Regions from separate parts of the Myxococcus sp. AM009 genome, predicted to be linked through region 2. Evidence: riboswitches for the same ligand, from Rfam matches in the RefSeq annotation. Region 2 holds a riboswitch; the other holds the start of a gene.
The links. Region 2 has a riboswitch for cobalamin ahead of HV824_RS15500 (TonB-dependent siderophore receptor). Riboswitches for the same ligand answer to the same signal wherever they lie in the genome.
Positions count from the first base shown of each region.

Region 1: linked by a shared signal. The riboswitch ahead of HV824_RS01525 (aspartate aminotransferase family protein) and the one ahead of HV824_RS15500 (TonB-dependent siderophore receptor) in region 2 are both predicted to bind cobalamin.

Region 1 is NZ_JABXEP010000003.1:28,424-35,739, reverse strand. Features, by position in the region: gene HV824_RS01535 (acetyl ornithine aminotransferase family protein) at 1-294, opposite strand, end outside; gene HV824_RS01530 (aldehyde dehydrogenase family protein) at 316-1,875, opposite strand; gene HV824_RS01525 (aspartate aminotransferase family protein) at 1,872-3,236, opposite strand; cobalamin riboswitch at 3,502-3,713, opposite strand; gene HV824_RS01520 (DUF1501 domain-containing protein) at 3,969-5,204, shown strand; gene HV824_RS01515 (mersacidin/lichenicidin family type 2 lantibiotic) at 5,351-5,593, opposite strand; gene HV824_RS01510 (type 2 lanthipeptide synthetase LanM family protein) at 5,679-7,316, opposite strand, start outside.
Region 2 is NZ_JABXEP010000053.1:39,217-46,532, forward strand. Features, by position in the region: gene HV824_RS15485 (iron ABC transporter permease) at 1-751, opposite strand, end outside; gene HV824_RS15490 (ABC transporter substrate-binding protein) at 748-1,641, opposite strand; gene HV824_RS15495 (MXAN_6577-like cysteine-rich protein) at 1,661-3,277, opposite strand; gene HV824_RS15500 (TonB-dependent siderophore receptor) at 3,249-5,258, opposite strand; cobalamin riboswitch at 5,317-5,564, opposite strand; gene HV824_RS15505 (FHA domain-containing protein) at 5,571-6,059, opposite strand; gene HV824_RS15510 (hypothetical protein) at 6,200-6,481, opposite strand; gene HV824_RS15515 (hypothetical protein) at 6,496-7,152, opposite strand.

The DNA.
Region 1 (7,316 bases), on a different contig from region 2:
GGTGTCGTAGTAGAAGTCGGTGCCGCAGATGTGCAGGAAGCGGTCGGCGGCCTCGTGGATGGCCTTCACCACGGTGGGGTGCGAGTGGCCGGTGGACGCCACGGCGATGCCCGCCATGAAGTCGAGGAAGCGGTTGCCGTCGACGTCGTACACCCACGGCCCCTCGCCGCGCTGGACGACCAGCGGATACTCCTTGATGTACGAGGGGGAGCTGTAGCGCTGGTCCACCGCGATGATGGCCTGCGCGTTCGGCCCCGGTGGAGCCACCTTCACTTCGGGATAGAGCTGGGTCATGGAGATTTCCTCGCGGGGGTTTCAGCCCATCCGGGTCTGCGCCTGCTCGCGCATGAACTGGGCGACGTAGTAGGGACCGCAGCCGCCCTTGCCGGACGCGCCGCTGCCCTTCCATCCACAGAACGACTGCACACCGGGCCACGCACCCGTTGTCGCGCCCGTGCGGCGGTTGGCGTAGAGGACGCCGGCCTCGGCTTCGGCCATGAAGCGCTCCACGTCCGCGGCGTCGCGGCTGAAGATGCCGGCGGTGAGGCCGTACTCGCAGTCGTTCGCCATCCGCAGGGCTTCATCCAGCGTGCTGAAGCCCGTCACGCCGACGAAGGGCAGGAACAGCTCGTCCCGCATCAGCCGGTGGCCGTGCGACAGCGCCGCCACGGTGGGGGCGACGAAGTGGCCCTTGGCGAGCGCGCCCTCCAGCCGCAGCCGCTCTCCGCCCGCGATGATGGCGCCGTCCCGGCGCGCCTCGTCCACCGCGCGCTCGAAGCGCCGCACCGCCGCCGTGTTGATGACGGGACCGGTGAACACGGACGCCAGCGCCGGGTCGCCCACCACCGCTTCCCGGGCCTTCTTCGCCAGCCCATCGGTGAAGTCGTTCAGCAGCGCCTCGTGCACGTAGATGCGGGACAGCGCGCTGCACTTCTGGCCCGACAGGCCGAAGGCGGAGCGGAAGCAGCCGTCGATGGCGGCCTCCAGGTCCGCGTCGCGGCAGACGATGGCCGGGTTCTTCCCACCCAGTTCCAGGAAGCACGGCCGCACGCGGCCGGTGGACATCACCTGGTGGAGATTCATCCCCACGGCCTTGCTGCCGGTGAACGACACGCCGTCCACGCCAGGGTGCCGCACCAGCGCCGCGCCCAGCGCCTCCCCTTCGCCGTGCACCACCTGGAAGACACCCGGGGGCAGGCCCGCGTCCGCGAGCGCCTGGTACAGGCCCTCCGCGCACCAGGGGGCCTCTTCGCTGGGCTTGAGGATGACGGTGTTGCCACCCAGGAGCGCGCCTCCGCTCATCCCCGCCGCGAGCGCCAGCGGGAAGTTGAAGGGCGAGATGACGGCGAAGACCCCGTAGGGCCGCAGGACGCTGCGCGTGTCCTCGTCGGGCGACAGGCGCGCCATGGGACGGACGAAGCCCTCCGCCTGCTCCAGTTGGCTGGCGTAGTAGCGCAGCAGGTCCGCGGACTCCTCCACGTCACCCAGCGACTCCAGCCGGCTCTTGCCCACCTCCAACGTCATCCGCGCCGACAGCTCCAGGCTGCGCTCGGAGATGAGGTCCGCGGCCCGGCGGAGGATGCGCACTCGCTCCTCCCAGGCCGTGGCGCCCCAGCCTCGCTGGGCCACTCGCGCCACGCGCACCACCCGGTCCAACTCGCTGACGGGCGTGCGGTGGAAGGTGGCGAGCAGCTCGTCCGGCCTCGCCGGGTTGCGGCGCTCCAGGAGGTCTCCGCTCCGCCAGGCCTCGCCGGCAATCCACGACGGCAGCGCTTCGCCCAGGCGCCCCCGCACGGTGTTGAGCGCCTCGTCGAAGCGCGCGTGCAGTGTGGACATGTCGGCGTCCAGCACCGAATAGGTGATGCGGAAACTCATGGCTCCCTCCGGAAGTAGTGGTTGATGCCCTGCGCGAGCGTGTCGACCAGCGCGTCGACCTCGGCCTCGGTGATGACCAGCGGGGGGCCCAGCATCAGCAGGTCCCCGTTCGTTCCGTCCGCGTGGCCGGTGTTGGACCAGAGGACGAGGCCGCGCTCGAACAGCTCGGCCATCAGCCCCTCCACCACCTTGCGCGAACGAGGGAAGGGGCGGCGGCTGTCGAGGTCCTCCACGAACTCGACGCCCGCCATCAGGCCCACGCCCTGCACCGAGCCCACATGGGGCAGGGGCCGCAGCGTCTCGCGCAGGCGCCGCTGGAGGTGGGCGCCCACGCGCGCGGCGTGCGCCACCAGGCCGTGCCGTTCGTAGTAGTCGAGTACCGCCAGCCCGGCCGCCGTCATCGCCGGGGCCTGGAGGTAGGTCTGCGCGTGCATGAAGCCGCCGGAGCCCTGCCGCAGCTCCTCCAGGTGCGCCTGCCGCACGAGCACCGCGCTCAGCGGCGCGTAGCCCCCGCTGATGCCCTTGCCGAGCACCAGCAGGTCCGGGGTGAAGTCGAACAACTCACTGGCGAAGAAGCGCCCGGTGCGACCGCAGCCGCACATGACCTCATCGGCGATGGTGAGGATGCCGTACTGCCTGCACAGCGCGCTCACGCGCTCGAAGTAGTCCGGCGGCGGAGGGGAGGCTCCGGCCGAGGAGCCAATCACCGGCTCCGCGATGAAGGCGGCGATGGTGTCCGGGCCCTCGCGGAGGAGCGCCTCCTCCATCAGCCGCGCGTAGTGCGCCGCGCCGTCGCGTTCGTAGTCTTCCAGGCCGGAGCGGTACGGGTAGGGCGCGGGCGTGGTGACGACCTCCGCCAGCATGGGGCCGAAGAACTGCTTGTAGTGGGGACGCCCCGACAGGGAGAGGGCGTAGAGCGTGTTGCCGTGGTAGCCGGGCACGCGCGCAATGACCTTCGTGCGCTGGGGCTGCCCGCGCGCCACGCAGAGCTGCCGGGCGAACTTCACCGCGGCCTCCACCGCTTCGGAGCCCGAGCCCAGGAACGCGGCGCGCTCCAGTCCCGCGGGCGCCAGCGCGCACAGGCGGGTGGCGAGTTGCTCCGTCACCTCGGTGGTGAAGTGGGTGCCGTTGACGTAGGCGACGCGCAGCAGTTGTTCACGGATGCGGTCCACCACCTCGCGGTTGCCGTGGCCCACGCTGGCCACGAGCGCGCCCGCCGAGGCGTCCAGGTAGCGCTTGCCTGTGGCGTCGAAGAGGTGGACACCCCGGCCGTGGGTCACCACGGGGAAGTCGCGCGCGAGGTCGCGCAGCAGCACATTCCCTTGCGGGTAGCGCACGCCCTGCCTGCCTTCGTCCCGCATCGTCCGTCCTCCACGCAGCGCGGACGACCGAGGTCGCCCGACAGGGCTCCCGCGTGGAAGAAGGGTTGTCACGATGCGCGGGTCGGCGCACACCAGGCCCCGGAGGAGCCCACGGACCGACCTTCGCCCCCACGGGCGACTGGACACACGAGCGGGGTTGGGTCGGAAAAGCCGAGGCGCGCGCGAAGACTGGCTGGAGGCTCCAGCGCTGCTCGGACCTTCCGGCCGTCCCACGCGGCTCCAGGTCGAAACCGTCCGTGGATTTCTCCCACGGGCGGATGCGGGCAGGTCTTCGGGCTCGTGAGCACTCCGGCCGGAGCCGGATTCCTACTGCTCGTCGCTTCCCAGCTCCCAGAGGGAGCCAGTGCGTGTGACGAGGTTCGTTCTCACCTACCGCTGCGGGGCAGCCCCGGATTCACACCGGGTTCCCTTTTAAGCCCAGGCCGAGGCCCAGGCACCAACATGGGGCGGTATGTACTGTCGGCCTTCTTGGACTGTCAAGGCAGGCTCGCGAACATGGACAGGTTCCGTCTTGAAGCGGGCGCGCATCCGACATCAAGGTTCGCGCCGCGCGCTCGATGGCGTCGGCGATGCGGAACGAACGTGGCACATCCAGACGCAGGTCCGCTCTTGCGCGCCGTGCCCGTAACTTCTGTCCCGCCCCGGTGTTGAATGAGGGGGGCCCTGCCAACTGGGGGCTCCCGTGCCTGGCTCACCGGAGGCGAAGACGCGATGAACCCACTGCTGACCCGTCGTCATCTGCTGCGCGCTCTGGGGTCGACGGCGGTGGGGCTTGCGTGGGCTCCGGGCTCCCTGGGACGGGCGCTCGCGTCCAGCCAGCTCGCCTCCACGCGAGGCACGCTGGTGACTGTCTTCCTGCGTGGCGGCGCGGACGGGCTCTCCCTGGTGCCTCCGGTGGAGGATGCCGCGTATCACCGGGCACGTCCCACGCTGGCGTTGAAGGCGCATGGCCCGGACGCCGCGCTGAAGTTGTCAGGGCCCTTTGGCCTGCATCCCAGGCTCGAAGCGTTGATGCCGCTGTGGCGTGATGGCCGGCTGGCGGTGCTGCACGGCGTGGGATTGCCGGCGCCGGTCCGCTCACACTTCGACGCGCAGGACTTCGTTGAATCCGGAACGCCGGGGCGCAAGTCGACACCGGATGGCTGGCTCAACCGCGCGCTGGACGAAGAAGAGGGCGTCGCGCTGCGCGCCGTGGCGTTGCAGCCCACACTGCCCCGGGCGCTGTTCGGAGACGCGGGGGCGGTGGCCATGGGGCGGCTGGAGGAGTTCCGGCTGAGGGGCGGGCGCAGAGGTGAGGAGGCCACCCGAGGCTTCAATGCGCTCTACGCGGGCGCCGTGGACGAGGCGCTGCGGACGACGGGCCAGGACGCTTTCGAGGCGATGTCGCTGTTGGACGAGGCGCGGCTGGCGAAGCGCGCTTCGCGTGCGGCGGTGGAGTATCCGAAGGGGCAGCTCGGACAGCGGCTGCGCGACATCGCGCGGCTCATCCACGGCGAGGTGGGGCTGGAGGTGGCGGCGACGGAGCTGGGAGGCTGGGACACGCATGCGGCTCAGGGCGCCGCGACGGGGGCGTTCGCCAACCGCTGCCAGGAGCTCGGAGGCGCGCTCGCGGCCTTCGCGCAGGACCTGGGGGCTCGGCTGGAGCAGGTGACGGTGGTGGTGCTCACGGAGTTCGGCCGCACGGTGCGGGAGAACGGCAGTCGTGGCACGGACCACGGCGTGGGCAGCGCGATGCTGGTGCTGGGAGGCGGCGTGAGGGGCGGCAAGGTGTACGGGCGCTTTGAGTCGCTGGAGGCGGAGCGCTTGCAGGACGGGCGCGATGTGCCCGCCTGGACGGACGTGCGCGCGCCATTGGCGGAAGTCCTGCGCGCCTGTCGGCCCGGTGTGGCGCTCCAGAAGGTATTTCCTGGCTTCATGTCGCCCCCGGGGTTGGGCCTGTTCGGATAGGCGCTGCGCTCATCTGTCGGCGCGTCACATCACCTCCGTCCGGGACAGACAGGGGAGCGGCCTTCCGCCGCCGCTCCCCCGCCCGAACACGTCCGCATTCACGTCGAGCCGCCACGGCCCTTCCGCGTCAGCTCATGTCCCGTCGCTCAGCGGCAGCAGGCAGACATCCCGCAGGCCGTATAGAGGCAGGTGAGCTCGTTGGGCGTGGGGGTGGCGGGGCAGGTGGCCTCGGCATCGCCGCCGGTGATGAACGCCAGCGTCGCATCCTCCAGCTCCATGACGGACGCGGGGCTGGCCGGAAGCGCGGCGCGCTCCGCGTCGGAGAGGCTGTCGTAGTAGTCGGCGTCACGCCAGGCGCGGAGGATGTGGTTCTTGTCGCTGTGGCTCATGGTGCTGCTCCTCTTGGGTTGTTGGGGGACTGCCTACGGACCGCCAACCCTCGCGGTGCCGGAGTTCGTCGGGAACGAAGCTGCGTCACGAGACGGGAGGCGCCAGGGAGAGCAGGTCCGCCACTCGCTCCGGCGCCGCGAGCCGCAACAATCCGTGGGCGATGCCCGCGAGCCCCACCATCAGTCCCGGTGTCTCGATGCTGTCGGGCAGGCCATGCAGATAGCCGTGTGACTCGATGCCCTGGAGGATGCCGCCCGCGAGCTGGTAGGTGCGCCGCAGCAGCGTGTCATCGTGCAGCGCGCGCGAGGCCTCCAGCAGGAAGAGCACGTTGCCCAGGTCGCCATGACACAGGCCATGGTTGTAGCCGAGGCCCCCGGTGAGCGTGGCCCGGACCGCCGCTGCGATTTCCTCACGCACCCGGTGGTCATCGAGCATGGGCAGTCCGGAGATGCGCGCCAACCCGATGCCGGGTGCGCCGTTGCACCAGCCACACATGAAGGCAGGTCCATCACCGCCGTGCAGGCCTGCGTCGGCGCGCAGGTCGGGCCAGTCGCCGGCCTCGGGCGAGAACCTGCCACGCTCATACGCCAGTGCCTCCATCGCCGCGGTGTGGAAGCGGGGCTCTCCCGTGGCGGAGGCCAGCCGCAGCAGCGCCAGCGCGATGCCCGCTGCGCCATGTGCCAGTCCGCACAGCGCCAGTCCGCCGGTCGCGGGTGAAAGCCAGCCCAGGCCCTGGGATTGGGGCGTGGCCGTCAGGAGCAGCTGCTCCCCACAGACGCGCGCGAGCCGTGACGCACGCTCGGATGGATGCTGCCCCACGAGCGTCAGCAGTCCGAACAGGGCGCCCGCGCAGCCACCCCCCAGGTCCAGGTGCTCGTCCTGTTCCACGAGAGGGGCAATGACATCAACGAAGGACTCGGCGGTCTCGAACAGCGCGCGCTCCCCCCACAGCGCCCCCAGGTGCGTCAGCGCGTAGAGGATGCCGCCCCAGCCATTGAGGATGCCCACTCCGCGGACCTGCGCTGGCGCGGTCTCCAGACGCCACGTCAGGTGACGCAGGGCGCCCCGGGCCGCCTGCGTGAAGCGCGCTTCCTCCGTCAGGGCACCGAGCTGCGCCAGCACCAGCGCGATGCCTGAGAGCCCCTGGTAGAAGTCCGTCCCCACCTGGACGAGCCGCCACTCCTTCGCGTCGGACATCTCGAGCGACAGCCAGTGGGAATGCCCCGCGCCCGAGAACGACAGGACCGCCAGTTGCTCTCCCACGCGTCGTGCCGCCGCCAACAGTGCGTCGGGATGCGCGGGTTCGGGCGTGTCGCGGAACGGATAGCGGGGGCGCGTGCCCGGGCTCGCCGCCATCCGGGCCCGGTCGAGCGCGCTTCGCAGCAAGGCGAGCTGCCGCTCGTGGTCCTCCGGTGACAGCCCCACAAGGCGTCGTCGCGCCCGCTCCAGTCCTGAGTCGTCGAAGAAGTCGGGCAGCCGGCGGCCCGTGCCCGACCACAGGTCCTTCGAGCCGGGCAGGGCGGTGAAGCGGGGGATGTCGCCGCGCTGCAGTTCCTCCTGCTCGAAGGGGATGAGGGCCGCCAGGTATGGGCGCTCCTTCACGGCCAGCCAGAGGTGGTCGAAGAAGCGCTGCCGGTCCAGCGCATCCCCCAGCGCATGGGGATGCATGCTCTCGTGCAGCAGGGCGTCGTAGCTGGCCGTGCCACGAAAGAGCACCCGCAC
Region 2 (7,316 bases):
ACGCCGCGTCATCGTCCCCCAGCGACAGCAGGTTCAACCGTGCGGAGAGCACCCACATGACGCCAATCGCGCCGGCCTGGAGCAGCGCGGAGAGCACCAGCGTACCGCCGCGCTCGTACCCCAGCGCGCCGGCGAGCCAGTAGAGGATTTCCCCCAGCCGGTCGGGGTCGGACAGCGTCTTCACCAGGGTGATGGCCGCAGAGGCGAACGCGTTGAACACCACGCCGGTGAGCAGCGCTGCATAGGGCGCGCGCGACGCGGAGCCCCGGCTGGCGGAGAGGACGAAGAGGATGGCGGCCCCCGCGCCCAGGAAGGAGAAGAGCGCGGGCGCGGACAGCCGCGCCATGGCGCCGCCCAGGCCCGGTGCCACGTCCCCCACGGTGCCGAGCCCCACCGCGAGCGCCAGCGTCGCCCCCATCGCCGCTCCGCCGGACACGCCGAGCACGAACGGGTCCGCCAGCGGATTGCGCAAGAGCCCCTGGAGCGTGGCGCCCGAGGCCGCCAGCCCCGCGCCCACGATGGCCCCCAGCAGCGCGCGCGGCAGCCGCAGCGACCAGAAGATGACGGCATCCGTGGACGTGGGCTCCGTCAGCGCGGCGGTGAGGGAGATGGACTGCTCACCGAAGCGCACCGCCACGGCCATGCACCCCACCGCCACCACGAGGAAGCCCCCGAACAACATCACCGCGCGCGAGGCGCGAAAACCTCCCGCTCCGCCCTGTGCACGCTGGGATGTCGCCGGCTCGCTCACGGCGCGGCCTTACCCGTTCCTTCCGGATGCAGCAAACGGAAGAGCTCCTCCAGCCCCCGCCCCAGCGAAGGTCCCGGCTGCAGCAGCGCCATGGAGGGCAGGTCCACCCAGCGCGCGCTGGACAGGCCGGGCAGTGCCCGCAGCTTGTCCTTGCCCACGTCCACGTCCGCGGCATCCACCACCACGGAGGCCCGGGCGCGCACCACGCGCTCCACCGAGTACACCGGGTACGCGGAGCCCGCGTCCGCCGCCACGTTGACGCCGCCCGCGTCCCGGAGCAGCTCATCCGCGAAGGAGCCAGGCCCCGCCACCACGAGCGGCGTGAAGCCATAGACGAACAGCACCCGCGGCGCGGGCAGCTTCTTCGCCGCCTCCTGGATGCGCGCGCGCGTGGCCTCGATGCCCACCACCACCGCCTCCGCCGCCTTCTCCCGTCCGAGCGCCTTCCCCACCGCGCGCATGGCCGCGAGCACGTCCGCCACGGAGTGCAGCGGCAGGAGCAACACGGGTACGCCCAGCTCCGCCATCTTCTCCACCGGACGCTGGTTGCCCGGCCCGGGCTGCACCAGGACGAGGTCCGGCTTGAGCGCAATCACCGCCTCCACGGAAGGGTCCGTGAAGCCGCCCACGCGGGGCAGCTTCGCCACGTCCTTCGCCTCGTCGAAGCGGGACACGCCCACCAGCGTGCTCCCCGCGCCCAGGGACAGCACCATCGCCGACAGCGAGGGCGCCAGCGTCACCACGCGCCGCACCTTGGAAGGCACGGGCGGTCCCAGCGTCCTCAGCCTCGAGGTCTCCGCCGCGCTCACCGTACCGGAGAGCAGGCACAGCACCGTGGCGAGCAGGACGGACGTGCCCGAGCGGGGACGCGAAGTGGAAGTCAGGTTCATGGGCATGGCGTGCGCTTCCTCAGTGCAGGGCGGTGACGTCAATGGCATTGGACACGGGCCGGCGCGGGTCCACGGGGCACGCCTCCAGCGCGGGCCCCAGCGCCTGGGGCGAAGAGAAGCCGCGGCGCTCCACCAACCGCCCGTCCTCCACCGCCACCACGAAGACGCGGCCCGCGTTCGTATCCGCCAGGTACACCGCGCCCTCCGACACCGCGAAGCGGCTGGCCACGGAGAGGTTGCAGCCCGGCGCTCCGGGCGCACACCCCGCCGTGAGCGCGTACGCCGCCACGGGCGCGTCGTTCTTCACCAGCACCAACCCGGAGGCGCGCACGGCGCTGGCGCTGTGCCCGTTGGCCTCGTCGTACTCGGCCTCGCCCAGGCAGGCCACCACGAGCTGGTCACCCACGGCCTCCACGTAGCCCGCGTTGAGGCAGTCCGCCGCGCCCAGGTCGATGGCGCTCACGCCGCCGCTCGCGGGGTCGATCTTCGCGAGCATGCCCGGGCCATTGGGCTTGTAGCCGTTGTAGGGATTCAGGTTGGTGAGGCTCACGTACACCCCCGCCTCCGTCGCCGCGACGGAGTAGGGCAGCGGCAACACCGTGCCGCCGTCGAAGGGCTTCAGGTCCAGCCCGGTGAGCGAAATCGTGTCCACCTTGCGCGGCTGCTCGGGGTTGGAGATGTCCACGCGCGCGACGGCGTTGCCAAACTGGAACATGGAGCCGCCCGTGCCGAACAAGGGGATGTACAGCGTGGTGCCCCACTTCGCCACCGCCTGCGGGCTGGTGTTCGCCCCCAGGTTCACCTGCGTCACGGTGCGCAGCCCCAGCCCCGCGCCCTGGGAGGGGCCCTCTTGCTTGAGCACCTGCAAGGTGTTGTTCACCGAGTCCACGACGTAGACATAAGGCGGGTCCACCAGGATGTCGTTGGGCGAGCCCGACACCCCGCCCAGCGAGTCCTCCTCCACCACCGTCCCCAGCGCGCCGCCCGCCGCCTGGAGCAGCTTCGACGCCGTGGCGTCCGCGGCCAGCACGTAGCCGTCCCAGGACGCGAGCGTCTGCACCCCCGAACCGAACTGACGCCGAGGCCCGAGCTGGTCCGTCCCCGCCTGGATGCCCACGAGCTGCCCGTTGGTGTAGCAGGCCGCCACCACGTCGTAGCCGCAGCGGCCCTCGTGACACGTCTGTACGTCCGGGCACACGTTGCCGCAGGCGCCGCAGTTGAGCACGTCCGCGCGCACGTCCACGCACGAGCCCCCGCACCGCAAGCTGCCTTCTGAGCAGCCCTCGCGACACACGCTGGCTTCGCACACGAGCCCTGCGGCGCACGCGTTGCCACAGGCGCCGCAGTGGGCGACATCGCTCGCCGTGGCCACGCACGCGCCACCGCAGGACTCCGTCCCCGGGCGGCAGCCACAGACGCTGGCCTGACACGTCTGCCCGTCACCGCACGCGTTGCCACAGGCGCCGCAGTTCGCGGCATCGCCGCCCAGGTCCACGCAAGCTTCGCCGCAGACGGACAGGCCGGAGGTGCACACCGCGCCCTCCTCCGGGCACCCGGTGAGCAGCAGCGCCGCCACGGCCGCCAGCAGCAAGGTCGGAAGGGACGGCTCAGGGGACAGGGGACGCGGGCGAGTCATGGAGCTCCCGAGGAGAGGAGGAAGACGGTGACGCGCCTGGCTCGAGCGCCACCGCGAGCGTCACGTAGACGGCGCGTCCCGGCAGCGGGAAGCCCGTGAAGTCGAAGGTCCGGACGTCGAGGAGGTTCTTCAGCTCGACGGACAGGGTGAGGTCCGGCCCGTGAAGGAAGGTGCTGGACGCGCCCGCGCTCACCCACGTGCGCGAGGGCAAGTCGAGCGAGCCGGTGCGGTTGATGCGCTGCGCGGACTGGTAGAGCACCTCCGCGCGGGCGTTGAGCCAGTCCGGCCCCGCGCGCACCCGCCCCACCCACTTGTGCCTGGGACGGTTCGGCAGGTCCTTGCCGAAGAAGCGCGGGTCCCCGTAGCGGTTCTCCGTGCGCAGATACGTGTAGCCCGTGCTGGCCAGCAGCCAGGGAAGGGGCCGCGCCTCGCCCTCCAGCTCCAGGCCCCACACGCGCGCGGCGTCGAAGTTGTACGGGCGCGCCATCAGCGGCGGGTACAGCTCATAGGCGATGAGGTTCTCATACAGCGCCGCGAAGCCGCCCAGCGTGAAGCCCCAGCGCGGCGCCGCGTCCTCGCCGTCTTCCGGGCCGGAGCGCCACCTCACCGCCGCGTCCGCGTACAGGGCGCGCTCGGGTTTCAATCCGGGGTTGGGCAGCAGCGTGCCCTGCCGGATGTACAGCTCCAGGAAGGACGGCGCGCGGTGGGACTGACCGGCGTTGGCGCGCAGCCCGAAGCCGCGCCCCAGCTCGACGGAGGCGCCCAGCTTCGGCGACAGCAGCCAGTACGGCCCCACCCGCTCCAACCGCATCGAAGGCACCACGTCCAGCGCGCCGCCGAAGAGCCGCACCTCATCCATGGCCATGACGCTGGCGCGCCACCACGAGGCGGCCTGCGCGCCCTCCTCCTGCGTCACCGTCTCACCCGAGGTCGCCACCGTGACGGTCAGCGACTGGCGCGCTCCCAGCGGCCCGCGGCCCTCCAGCTCCACGCCGCCCACCGAGTGCCGCTGCGCGCCGCCCGCGCCGGGAATGCGCCCCGTCACCTCCAGGCCATCACGCCGGAAGAAGCCTCGCGCGCTCCCCTGCCCCAGCCCGTCGAGCACGCCCGACCAGCGGAGGCCCAGCGCCAGCCGCCCCAGCGCCTGGTCTCCGGTGGACTGGGGATTCTGCACGGTGCCCGGAATGGCGCGGTCCTCCAGGGACAGCTCCGCGAGCGCATCCAGCCGCGAGCCTCCCGCCAGCCGTCGCCGGTAGCGCAGGAGCGCGCCCCCTCCCCGCGCGTCGTTGCGGGCACGCCGCTCGGAGACCTGGGGGTTGCCGTCCACGGCGGGCAGGTCGTCCACGTCGTAGGCGAAGTCGCCATCCGAGCGGCCCGCGTGCACCAGCAGCAGCGCCTGCCCGCCCAGCAGCGGCCCCGTGGCGGCGACGTGGCCCAGCGCCGTGTTCCAGCTCCCGTAGGTCACCTCGCCGCTCGTGCGCAGGTTCGGCCCTGGCGCGCGAGTGATGATGTTGATGGCGCCGCCCAGGCCGCCGGAGCCATAGCGCGCGCCCGCGCCACCTCGCAGCACCTCGAAGCGCTCCACCAGCGCGGAGGGGATGAGCGACAGGTCCGACAGGCCGCCCGCGCCGTTGAGCGGAATCCCATCCAGGAACACGAGCACGCCGTTGGATGACGCGCCCCGCACCACCAGGCTCTTGCTCTGGCCGTAGCCACCGGAGTCCTGCACCGCGAGCCCCACCGAGCCCACGAGCAGCTCCGCCGTGTCGCGCGCCTCGCCCGCGCGCTCTCGCGCGTCGATGACGGTGATGGCGCCCGTCGGGTCCCTCCGCTCTGGAGACTCAGGCGGAGGCGGTGTCCTGCCGCGAACCACGGTGGTGCGCGTGGGGGCGGGCTCGGCCTCGGAGGGCTGCGCCCCGGCGGGACATGGAAGGCTGAGCGCCAGGCACACGACAGGCCCGGCGAGGAAGTTCCACCGCATGCTCCGCCTTCCGCTCCCTCCGACGAAGAGAGAAGGCCAACCGCCCGGGCCCGCGAAAGGCTCGGCCGCACCCCTGGGCAGGTCTCCTGGCTGACGGGCTCTGGCGGCTGGCGCACGCTGCGTCATGCCAGAAGAGGACTTCCGCCTTCCCCCGGAGCGGCGCTCGGCCGCGGCTGGAGTGGCGACAAACCGAAGCCCCCGGCCCTGACCTCAGGGCTGCCCGTTCACAGTGGCGGGACCGCGCCGGACTCACACCGGCTTCCCTCTTGAAAGCCCGGCATGGGCACCCAAGGGCGCGCCCTTTCTAGGAGGTCACCTCCGGCGGGTCAAGCGCACCGGGGGCGTCAGCGAGGACGCGCGCACGGACTGCTCGAAGGCATACGTCCGGAGGAACAGGAGCTCCACGTTCCCCAGCGTGAGCCGGGAACGGCACAGCAGCGGCGCCGGGCGGCCCGGGAGGATGAGCACCCCGTCCTGGTACGTCCCTCGCTCACTCTCCAGGTCCGTCACGCACCACAGCCCGGTGTGCGGCTCACGACGAAGGCGCGCATGCAGGCGGGACACCGTGGGCTCGGCCAGGACGATGTCGCACTCGGCGCCGCTGCCCACCGTCACGTCGCCATCCGCCGGGCGCAGCCGCGGGCGCACCTCCAGCACCACGGGCGCCGTGGCGCAGGGCGTCGATGCCTTCTCCGCTGACCGGGACGTCCCAGCGCGGGGCCGCGTGGAAGCAGGCTCCCACAGCAACACGGGCCAGCTCCCGTCTTGGGCCCGCGCATCGCGAGGAGCTGGCTGGAACACGCGCACCTTCCTGTTCACCGGATGGACGCGCGCAACATGGACACGAGACTCCGGCCGCGCCAGTTCCTGGACCTCGGGGCGTGCGATTCACTGTCGGGTCCCACCGCGTGGGAGGTCCACCCACGCTGGCCACCAGGCGACTACGGAACGTCTGGCGTCCCCGCGTCCTCGCAGGCCACGCCCGCGTCCCCCGCTGGCTCGGCCTCCACGCAATCCGGCAGCGCCAGCTCCAGGCTGTCCTCACCCAAGAGCAGGGCCTCGTCGTCGGTGGAGAAGGTGCCCGTGCCACTGTCCGCGCCGCGCAGTCGTGCAATCGGGTCCTCCACGGCGCAGCCTCCGCTCCAGGCCAGCAGCGCCAGGACGAGCAGGTGCCGGAAGGGCCCGCGAAGCGTGTGCGATGCGAGGTCAGTACGGTTGTTCATCGGACGGCCACCTTTCACGGGAAGACCATCAGCGCGACGCTCAGCCGTGGCCGGATGGCCCAGCCCTCATAGAGCGGTTCGAAGCCCTGCGGACCTTGGAAGCCGATGAGGGGGCGGCCGAAGGCGACGTCCATCGCCAGCGAGCCCTCCACGGCGAGGTACCGGGAGAAGCGCCAGCGCAGGGAGGTATCCGGCCCCGTGAGGAACGCGGGGAGGAAGCGGGGGCCCGCGGTGTCCAGCCCGCCCACGCGGGCAAAAGCCGTCCGGCCGAAGAGGAGGAAGCCCGCCCCCGCGCCCACGCTCCAACGCCACTCACCCGAGCGGAGCACGGGCGTGTCCAGCCAGAAGCCGAAGACATACTGCTCCAGCTTCACCTCGGTGCGGGTGTCCACCATGCTCGACGGGAGGCCCGCCAGGTACTGGAAGCGGATGCGCAGCCGGGGAAACTCCCAGCCGGCCCCGAGCAACCATCCCTGGTAGCCCGTTGAGGCGTAGCCGTCCAGCGAGGTGAGGCCGCCCACCAGGAGCTGCCACTGCACGGAGGAGGACTCGTAGGCCTCGGGAGCCTCCTCGGCGCGGGGAGCCTCCGTGGCCTCCGCCGCCTGCGAGCCGGAACCCGCGAGCAGCCCTCCCAACACACCCAGTCGCAGCAAGACGGTGCCCGATGCCATGCGGGCAACGCTACCGTCCTGGCAACGGGGGACGGAAGCCCCCCGCCCGGCCACTCAACGGTTCGTTGCGCGTCATGAGCGAAGCGCACGGAAGACGCTCAGCCCTGCTACCCTCGTCGCTGGCATGCCACTGGGCACGCATGGCGAGAGCCGTCTGTCAGGGC